Linked DNA regions of Thermosynechococcus vestitus BP-1. The protein of the gene in region 2 interacts with the protein of the main gene of each other region in a pairwise test. Links are inferred from orthologs where the notes say so. Each region holds a gene or a part of one and is shown on either strand. Other genes may lie near its edges.

Region 1 (4,360 bases), 1.7 Mb from region 2 along the record:
CCATCAATACCCCCATGAGTTGAGTGGGGGGATGCGTCAACGGGTGGCGATCGCCCTTGCCTTGTTATTGAACCCACCCCTGATCATTGCCGATGAACCGACAACGGCGCTGGATGTGACCGTCGCCGCAGAAATTCTGGAGGAACTCACGCGCCTGTGCCAACAGGAGCAGCGGGGACTGTTACTCATTTCCCATGATCTGGCATTGATGGCCAAGTATTGCGATCGCCTGGCGGTCATGCACCAAGGCAAAATTATGGAACTGGGAGCGGCTCACCAAGTGCTGCAACGGCCACAGCACCCTTATACCCAATCCTTACTTGCGGCTACCCAACTCACCTCTCCACAGCCTCCACCCTTAGACACTGCTCCGGAACTGCTGCGGGTTGAGAATCTACAGCGGCACTACCGCTTGGGGGGATGGTTACAACCGCAAACCACGATTCGGGCGGTGGATGGCGTTGACCTCACGCTGCGGCGGGGCGAAACCCTTGGCCTTGTGGGTGAGTCTGGCTGTGGCAAAAGTACACTTTCGCGCTTAATTCTGCAACTGATTCCCGCCAATGCCGGTGACGTGGTCTTTTTGGGGCGCAGTTTAACTCAATTGTCAGCGGCCCAACTGCGCCGAACCCGCCGCGATCTGCAAATGATTTTCCAAGACCCCCATGCCTGCCTAAACCCCAAAATGACCGTGGCGCAAAATTTGCTGGAGCCACTGCTCATTCATCGGCTGATGGCGAAACGGGCGGCCCAGGAACGGGTGCGTGAGATGTTGATGCAGGTGGAATTGACCCCGGCTGAAGCCTACCTGCATCGCTATCCTCATGCCCTGTCGGGGGGACAACGCCAGCGGGTGGCGATCGCCCGTGCCCTAATTACCCACCCCCAACTGGTGATCTGTGATGAACCGGTGAGTATGCTCGATGCCCATATTCAAGCCCAGGTGCTGGCGCTAATGCAGGAGTTAAAGGAACAGTTGCAACTGACCTATCTCTTTATCACCCACGATCTGGCGATCGCCCGTCGTTTTTGCGATCGCGTTGCGGTCATGTATCGTGGCAAAATTGTCGAACTCGCCCCCACGGCACAGCTCTTTGCTCATCCGCAGCATCCCTACACGCAAAAACTCCTAGCCGCTGCCTTGTCTTAACAGGTTTTTTCCCGTTTCTTAGATAGTGCCGTCACGAGTTTATGAGATACTGAGCGTGTGTCTGGACTGTATTATAGGACCGTGCCATGAGGACACCTGACTACCGTCGCCACGATATTTCCGACCGGGTTTGGGAGCGGTTGGAACCGCATCTACCTGGACGCCGAGGGAGCTGGGGGGGTGTGGCGAAAGACAACCGGCAGTTCATCAATGCGGTGTTCTGGATACTGCGCACCGGCGCCCCTTGGCGGGATTTACCCCCGGAGTACGGAGATTGGAAGAACGTGCATCGAAGGTTCTGCCGCTGGCGAGACAAAGGCGTGTGGGAAAAGGTCCTTGAGCAGTTGATCGACGAGCCCGATTACGAATGGTTGATCATCGATGCTACTCATGTCAAAGTCCACCCTCATGCCACAGGGGCCAAAGGCGGCAACCAAGACATGGGCCGTACAAAAGGGGGCTCAATACCAAGATACATCTGGCCGTGGATGCGCATGGTATGCCGCTGCGAATGGTTATCACAGCAGGTACCACTGCGGATTGTCGCCAAGCTGCAACCTTGATCGAAGGAATCGATGCAAAGTACCTGTTGGCGGACAAAGGCTACGACAGTGATGCCCTCATCGCCCAAGCCAAAGAGCATGGGATGCAGCCTGTCATCCCTTCGCGCAGACATCGCAGACAGCGACGTGAATGCGACAAGCAGTTGTATCGGCTTCGTCATCTGGTTGAGAATGCTTTTTTGCATCTCAAGCGTTGGCGAGGTATTGCCACGCGATACGCCAAAAATACGGCTTCTTTCCTTGCTGCTGTGCACATCCGTTGTATCGCCATTTGGGCATCAATCTCGTGACGACAGTATCTAGGCTCCACCTAACCTAATTTCCGCCACGTTTCCCTAACCTATGAACTGGTACCTAGAGTAAAGAGATTTTCGGCTACCCATGGGCGAGTATTTTGGTGATCTGCTATCCCGTGCCTTGAGCCGCCGCGCTGTTTTGAAAACAGCCCTCTTTTTGGCGCTGCGGGTTTGACCTGTGAACACGCTGGCCCTATGGTGACCAAGTCGTGGTGCCTCGGCCTGCGGTCATTGCCGTGTGGTGTCAAGATGGCCGTGAAGTGTCAGCCTAGGGTTTATTGATTCCTTCGGGACGCAAGGGGACCACGGGAACAGCACGGCGGCGGGTGCTTCTGGAGGTTCTGGAGCGAGCTTTTGTCGCACCAGGGAAGGCAATCACCTCTGCCTGCTGCCCTTCGCGGGCACAGCGAATCAACAGGCCAGCGATCGCCATACTGGCCATCATTGAGCTACCCCCATAGCTAAAGAAGGGAAAGGGTAATCCCGTTGTTGGCAACAGACCAATGGCTACACTGATATTAATCAGGGCTTGGAGGAGCATCATCACCGTTGCCCCCAAAGCAGTGAGCTGGATTAGGGCATCCCGCGCCCGATTCACCACTCGCATTCCCAGCCAACCGTAGGCCATCAACAGTGCCAACAGCAGTAGACAGCCCACTAACCCTGTTTCTTCCGCATAAACCGCAAAAATAAAGTCAGTGTGCTGAATCGGTAAGTAGGAGAGCTTTTGCTGGGAAAAGCCATACCCGGCACCCAAAACGCCCCCTGAGGCAACCGCCAATAGACTCTGGACTAGCTGATAGCCATCCCCCATCGCATCGGCCCAGGGGTTCAGAAAGGACATGACCCGCCGCCGTTGGTAATCATTCATGCTGATGCTGAGAACCGCTAAGCCCAAGCCACTCATGGCCGTTAACAGCAGGGGGGCCAAAGGTAAACCTGCACCGAGGGCAATGAGCCACAAGGTAATGCCACAGAGGGCGGTGGTACTGAGGTTCGGTTGAATTAAAATCCCCAGGAGCGTCAGGGCAAAGGCCGTTAACCAAAAACAGCGGGCCTTTAGGTGCAGCCGCCGCCAAGAGCTAAACACCCAAGCGGCTTGCAGGACTAAAAAAGGCTTCATCATCTCCGAGGGCTGGAGTTGAAAGGAGCCAATACTAATCCAGCGGGTGGCGCCCATGACCGTTGTCCCAACCCCCGGTAGTCGCGTTGCCCAGATGAGTAGCAAAAACAAAAAGAAGCCCGGAATCGCCATCTGGAGCGATCGCTGCAAAGGTAGCCGCAGAAACAGTTGAAACCCTGCCCAGCCAAGGGCAAGCCACAGCAGCTGGCGGCTAAAGTAGTACAGTCCATCCCCTGTTTCAGCCAGGCCCACAGGAAAACTAGCGGAAAAGAGAACGACCAAACCAAGGCCAATCCACACAAGGGTCAACCAGTGGAGCAATCGCGCCTCCAGGGTCCACTGCCGCCGGCCGCCAACTGCTTCGCTGCCCCGCAGGCGATCGCCAAAGGGGAGAAAACGCCACCAACTCACGCTGAGATGCCCCTCACTGCCACCTGCCACTATAGGTATCTCATATTCTAGAAAAGGGCTGTATCTAATCTGGCACAATAATGATGCATCTTTGAGAGCCACTGCCCGTGATTGTGCCTAAAATTTCTGAACGCTTTGAGCACTGTCGTGCTCGCCAGCGCTGTGCCCTCATTCCCTTTTTGACCGCCGGAGACCCAGATTTAGAAACGACAGTTGCTGCCCTCAAGATCCTAGATGACCACGGCGCAGATTTGATTGAACTGGGGATGCCCTATTCAGATCCCTTGGCCGATGGTCCAGTGATTCAGGCAGCTGCCACCCGCGCTCTGCAACGGGGAACCCGCCTTGAAGCCGTCTTAGAAATGACAACGGACTTGCACCAGCAACTGACGGCGCCGCTCATTCTTTTTAGCTACTACAATCCCATCTACCATCGGGGGGTCTCTTCATTTCTCAAAGCGGTTGCCCAAGCCGGGATCAAGGGGTTAGTGATTCCTGATTTGCCCCTTGAGGAAGCAGAACCGGTTCTCGCGGAGACGGCCAATTTGGGCTTGGAATTGACACTGCTGATTGCGCCCACCACCTCGCCCGAACGGATGCGGGCGATCGCCACCGCTTCTCAGGGATTTATTTACCTTGTCAGCACCACTGGCGTCACTGGCATGCGTCAAGAAATGGCCAGCCGCGTTCAGGAACTGTTGCACACCCTACGGCAGATCACCCCCAAGCCCATTGGTGTTGGGTTTGGCATTGCCAGTCCAGAGCATGCCCGCCAGGTGCGTGACTGGGGCGCTGATGCCGCCATTGTCGGCAGTGC
Region 2 (5,648 bases):
TTTAGGGTAATCAATTGCCGAGGAGTGCTGGAGTTTATGGTTGCTGCCCCTAAATTCAAATCCCGATTTATTTCCCAATCCTCGCCAAGGCTGACGGAAATTCGGCCACTGCCCAAGCCGCAAGTACCCCTTTGGCAAAAAACTTTGCTCGGGATGCAATGGGTTTCTGGGGTAGCGGCCGCCGCTGCCCTCGTAGCGGTGTTGCCTCTCTACGGTTGGTCAGCCCTCTCTCAGCAGCAGTGGAGTCGAGCATACGACCGCTTGGAAACCCTAAAACGCCAGGAGCGGGAGCTACTGGTGAGCAATGAAACCCTCCGTTATCGGGTGACACAGCAAGTGCAACGGGCGCCCCAAGGCCTCGTGCCCCAAACGCCACAGAACGTTCTTTTTGTGCCCAATGAAGGCAAGATTGCTACCAAAACTCATTTTGAAGGGCTCCCCGTGACGCCACCGCCTCAGCGCACTGTCAATTACTGACCGGTACCATGACAACTGCCCGCTTCCCAAATCAATCCCTACCTCCCCTGCGCATCGGTCTGATCTTTGGCTTTTTACTCATGGTGATGGGGGGGGTGGTTGCCCGTCTCATTTATTTGCAAGTGGTTCAGGGGGAAACCCTAGCGGCACGGGCACAGCAACAACAACGGCGCTATACCCCGCCAGCCTTGGCACGCTACCCAATTACCGATCGCCGAGAGACGGTTGTCGCCCTAGATCGACCGGTGTTTACCCTCTTTGCCCATCCGATTCAGTTCAAAGTGGCGCGGCCAGCGATCGCCCGCGATCTAGCGCCTTTACTCCGGCAATCCCCAGAGCAACTGGTGGCCAAATTTAGCACCTATCCCACAGGCGTCCCCCTTGCCTACGACATTGATGAAGACACCGCCGCCAAAATTCGCGCCCTCAACTACGATGGCCTAGAACTCAACCAAGCCTGGCAGCGCATTTATCCGCAGCAGGAACTCATGGCGGGCATTGTTGGCTATGTGGATCGCGACCACCAGGGTCAGGCAGGGATTGAGTTTAGCCAGAATCAATTTTTACAGGTTCCCCATAGCCGCCAACTCCTCTCGATAAATGCCCTAGGGGAGTGGCTGCCAGCCCTTGCCCCTGCGGATCCGCGGGCCTTGAGTCACGGCTACCATGTGCGCCTCACGATTGATAGTCGTCTGCAACAAACGGCACGCCAAGCCCTGCAACGGCAGTTACGCAAATTCAATGCTAAACGGGGCACGGTCATTGTCCTAGACGTGAAAACCGGGGCGCTGCGAGCCCTGGTCTCAGAACCCTCCTACGATCCCAATCATTACTACCGCGCTGATCCAGCCCTTTTTCGCAACTGGGCGGTGTCGGACCTCTATGAACCAGGATCAACCTTTAAGCCAATCAATACGGCCATTGCCCTCGAACTCAATGCCATTACTCCTGATACGGTGCTGCCCGATGAGGGGCGGATTTTTGTGGGCGGTTGGCCCATTCAAAATAGTGACTATAGTCAACGCGGCGGCCGCGGTGCCCTTCGAATTGCCGAAGTTCTCGCCTACTCTAGCAATGTGGCCATGGTGCACATGATGAGCCGCATTCCAGCCCGCCACTACTATCGCTATCTCCATCGCTTGGGACTCACAGAGACAGTGGGCAGTGATCTCCCCTTTGAAACCGCCGCCCAGTTAAAACCCCCGGAGCAATTTATTAACTATCCGATTGAACCGGCAACGGCGGCCTTTGGCCAAGGCTTTTCCCTGACGCCGCTCCATTTGGCTCAACTATTGGCGGCGATCGCTAACGGTGGGAAGATGGTCACTCCCCATGTCATTGACGGCCTCTACGATGAAAATGGCCAACTGCAAAAACGCCTTGAGCACCCCCCCCCTCGACGGGTCTTTTCCCAGCGCACCAGTCAAGCGGTGATCAAAATGCTAGGAGAAGTTGTGCGCTTTGGCACAGGGAAACCCGCCCATATTCCCGGCTATCGTTTGGGGGGCAAAACCGGCACGGCGCAAAAGGCGATTGGCGGTACCTATAGCAATCTGCGTATTACCAGCTTTTTTGCTGTCTTTCCCCTAGAACAGCCCCAATATGTGATTTTGGCGGTGGTGGATGAACCCAAGGGAGATGATGCCTATGGCTCAACGGTGGCCATTCCAATTGTGCGAGCGGTTACGGAGTCCCTGATTACGATTGAGGGCATTCCTCCCTCCCATCCACAGGAATTGCGGCGCCCCGCTGCACCAGCTTCAGTGTCACAATAGGGAAGAACAGCGCAAAGGGACGGTATGCTTCAACGGTTTTTTGCCACAGCGTTGGCTATTTTCGTGGTGTTGCTGGGAGGCTGTTCGGCCACCAGTGGGTTACAGGCCTATGTCGATAGCTATGATGGCTATGAATTTCTCTACCCGCGTGGCTGGGTGCAGGTACAAGTTGAAGACCCAGTGGATGTGGTCTTTCACGATATTATTGAGACGACAGAAAATGTCAGTGTGGTGGTGAATACAGTTGCCAGCACCAAGTCTCTTGAGGAATTGGGGTCGCCCGAGGAGGTGGGCGATCGCCTGCTGCGTAATATCATTGCTCCCAGTGAAAGTGGCCGCAGTTCTGCCTTAATTGCCGCCACCTCCCAAAAGGCTGATGATAAGACCTACTACATTCTGGAGTATGCGGTCACTCTACCGGGGGATGGCAACACTGCGCAGCAGCGGCACAATTTGTCGAGTATTGCCGTGAGTCGCGGTAAGGTCTATACGCTCAGTGTGTCAGCGCCTGAAGAGCGCTGGCCAAAAGTGGAAGACCAATTTAAGACCATTGTGTCCTCGTTTACTGTATATTAAAGAAAGAATTGGGGAGTTAGCTCAGTTGGTAGAGCGTCGCGATCGCACCGCGAAGGTCAGGGATTCGAGTTCCCTACTCTCCATGGTACTGCCCTATCCTTGATCAACCTGCTGCCGTAGTCTGCTAAAGACGGGGGGCGATCGCCCCCCAATTTCCTAGATACGCTTTGCTTCAATCCTCAATCGCCCTTCACTGCGACTGCCACTGAGCCGCTGAAGGTACTGCCGAATTGCCTCTAGGAGCCATTTACCCGGTGTCAGTGATAACCCTGGGCAACACCGTGCACACCATCACACCGTGCACAACGGTCCGGGGTGAGGACAAGATATCTGCGCTTTGATCTTAACGAAGTCCTTGAGCTGGGAACATAACGGGAATATTGGGATTGACCCATACTTGACAATTGAGTTCGCTACTGGGTGGGAAAAAAGGAATCGGGTTGCCTGCGGCATCGGTGACTTCCGGCAGGTATTCAACGGTTAGGGCATCGAATTGACAGGTGTAGGCACCATAAAGGACTCGTCGGCGATCCCGTAGGAGCAACTGATAGCCGAAGCTCCGACTGGCATTTCCCAGTTGATAGATCAGTGCAAAACGCCGTAGATAGGACAACCGTCCCCAAGCGGAGGGGGAGACAAAGGCTTCAACTCTGCCCCCTGGTGCTCCGATGGCTGGAAAGGCTTGCCAGCGTTGAATGACCTCGTCACCAAACTGCTGCACGGCCCACCATAGGCTGGGTACCGTTAAGCCCACTGCTGAGGGCTGCTCGCTAACCACAACTTGCTGTTGATTGACCGGCAGCGCGATCGCCGCCGCCACCGCCGGTGGTAAGTCTTCTGTCAAGGTATTAGCCGCTGTTCTGAGGGGATGTAATCCCAATAGAGCGATCGCTGCCACGGCACTCAACCATCGGCCCCGGGCCTTAGGAGGGGATAGGGTTCTCATTTGCCTTGAGCTAAGAAGGAACTTACCCCTATGTTACGAATGCAGCCATGCCTTCAAGAGATCGAGGAGGCTATTGCCGCCCCAAGCAAGGGCAATCAAAATTGATGTCGTGACTGCTAGGCCAATCAAGGAGATAACCACCCCTGCCAGACTAATCAAACCATCGTCATCCAAAAGACCAAAGCCGATCGTAAAAATGCCCATCGCTGGAATGGTGTTGGTGCCGGGAATGGGCAAAATCATCGAGATCGCCATCAGTGATACAGCCACTCCCAAGCCCAAACGTCCGCTTCGGGTAGTGCAAATGGAGCGCAGGCGCGGACGGGAGATCAATTCAATCCGTCGCAGCCAAGGTAAAGCTGTGCGCACAATCTTCTGAATCTGGGATCGCGGCATCGTGCGCTTGAGCAGTTGCGGCGGCAACCAAGGGGTTGAGGCACCCACAAGCAATTGCCAGCCCAACAGTAACAGCACAATGCCAAAGGGAGTGGCGTAACCAGGGGCTGGAATGGGCAGCGCCGATGGCAATGAAAGAACAGCCAGCAAAAAGCCAAAGGTTCGCTCTCCCGCCAACTGAAGAATATCCGCCAAGGACACCAGTTGCTGCGTTAGGACCTCTTCATCGCTGGGACTGGGCACAGGACTCAAAAAGGTACGTTCGAGGTCAGTGGACAGTTTTGCCATAAAATTGCCATAAAAAATGACGGGAGGTGGAAATGTTGGCACTACTAGGATAGGATAAGTTGATCATTAGTTGATGCCCAACACAGTTGACGGCGATTCCAAAGCCGCGATCAACCGGAATCCATGGCAACCCCATCTGACTTACCGACAGAGTTGCACCTGATTCATCCCCGGCGATCGCTGGGGCATGTCTATCTCGACTGGACACCCCAACCCGGTTGCCATGTGGATCACGAAGGGGAAACCTATACAGTGTTAGAACGCCGCCATCGCTACCGGTTTCGTGGTGGACGCTATCAACTGGAAAAAATTGCCCTCTATGTGCAGCCCAGTGACACCCCTAGCGATCGCCATCTCGTTAATGGACAGTGGGTGATTGGCGATCCCTCCTGCCGCTGGAATGCCCTTTCACCCCTGTTGCGCTGTGCTGTGAACCCTCAAGGCTCCTGCCAAGTGTGTCGAGATTACCAGCCTCGAGAACCTTAGCATTTTCTTTCTCAGCTCAAAAATTCCCGCCAGGGCGAGGGAGGGTCTGGGTTGTGTGAATTGAACTTCCCGACTGTCCAGCTACTGCCCTGGGGAGGTCATGTAGGCGGTTGCCGGTAGGACAATTTTCACCGGTTGAACGTGCCAGATGTCTTGGCAGTACTCGCGAATGGCGCGATCGCTAGAAAATTTGCCCATCCGTGCCACATTGAGAATCGACATTTTTGCCCATTGGGCTTGATCTTGATAGACCTGAAGCACCCGTTGGTAACAATCTACATAGCTTTGGTAGTCTGCCAAGAGGCAATAGCGATCGTCTTGCCAGAGGTGCTCAACCAGGGGTCGAAAGAGTTCCGTATCCCCATGGGAAAAGTAACCAGAGCTGATGAGGTCAAGGACCCGCTTTAGCATTGGATGACCATTGGCAAACTCCCACGGACGGTAGCCGTTGCACCGTAATTCCTGCAACTGCTCTACTGTATGGCCAAAGAGGAAGAAGTTTTCCGCCCCCACCGCTTCGCGAATCTCCACGTTGGCACCATCGAGGGTGCCAATCGTTAGCGCCCCATTGAGGGCAAATTTCATATTCCCTGTGCCTGAGGCTTCGTAGCCGGCTGTTGAAATTTGCTGGGAAAGATCCGCTGCTGGATAGACCCGCTGCCCCAGCGTTACGTTGTAGTTGGGCAAAAAGACGACCCTCAGGC

The links. Proteins that work in one complex are often made in the same cells at the same time.
Region 1: the proteins of TLL_RS10505 (region 2) and TLL_RS02260 interact in binary tests that used the Escherichia coli proteins (3 or more experiments, as listed by UniProt). The link is inferred for Thermosynechococcus vestitus BP-1 from one-to-one orthologs.

What each region holds. Positions count from the first base shown.
Region 1 is NC_004113.1:438,037-442,396, reverse strand. The notes cover bases 1,393-4,360. They hold TLL_RS02260 (FtsW/RodA/SpoVE family cell cycle protein), read right to left. Parts: upstream 3,508-4,360; coding sequence 2,278-3,507; downstream 1,393-2,277. Other genes in these bases: trpA (tryptophan synthase subunit alpha), read left to right, coding at 3,657-4,360. Outside these bases: TLL_RS02270 (dipeptide ABC transporter ATP-binding protein), read left to right, coding at 1-1,150.
Region 2 is NC_004113.1:2,153,551-2,159,198, forward strand. What follows is about bases 6-2,868. They hold TLL_RS10505 (peptidoglycan D,D-transpeptidase FtsI family protein), read left to right. Parts: upstream 6-485; coding sequence 486-2,252; downstream 2,253-2,868. Other genes in these bases: TLL_RS10500 (hypothetical protein), read left to right, coding at 37-477; psbP (photosystem II reaction center PsbP), read left to right, coding at 2,277-2,828. Outside these bases: TLL_RS10520 (hypothetical protein), read right to left, coding at 3,172-3,774; TLL_RS10525 (exopolysaccharide biosynthesis protein), read right to left, coding at 3,808-4,458; TLL_RS10530 (DUF6464 family protein), read left to right, coding at 4,582-4,944; TLL_RS10535 (glycogen/starch/alpha-glucan phosphorylase), read right to left, coding at 5,026-5,648. UniProt on the Escherichia coli protein: Essential cell division protein that catalyzes cross-linking of the peptidoglycan cell wall at the division septum. Required for localization of FtsN.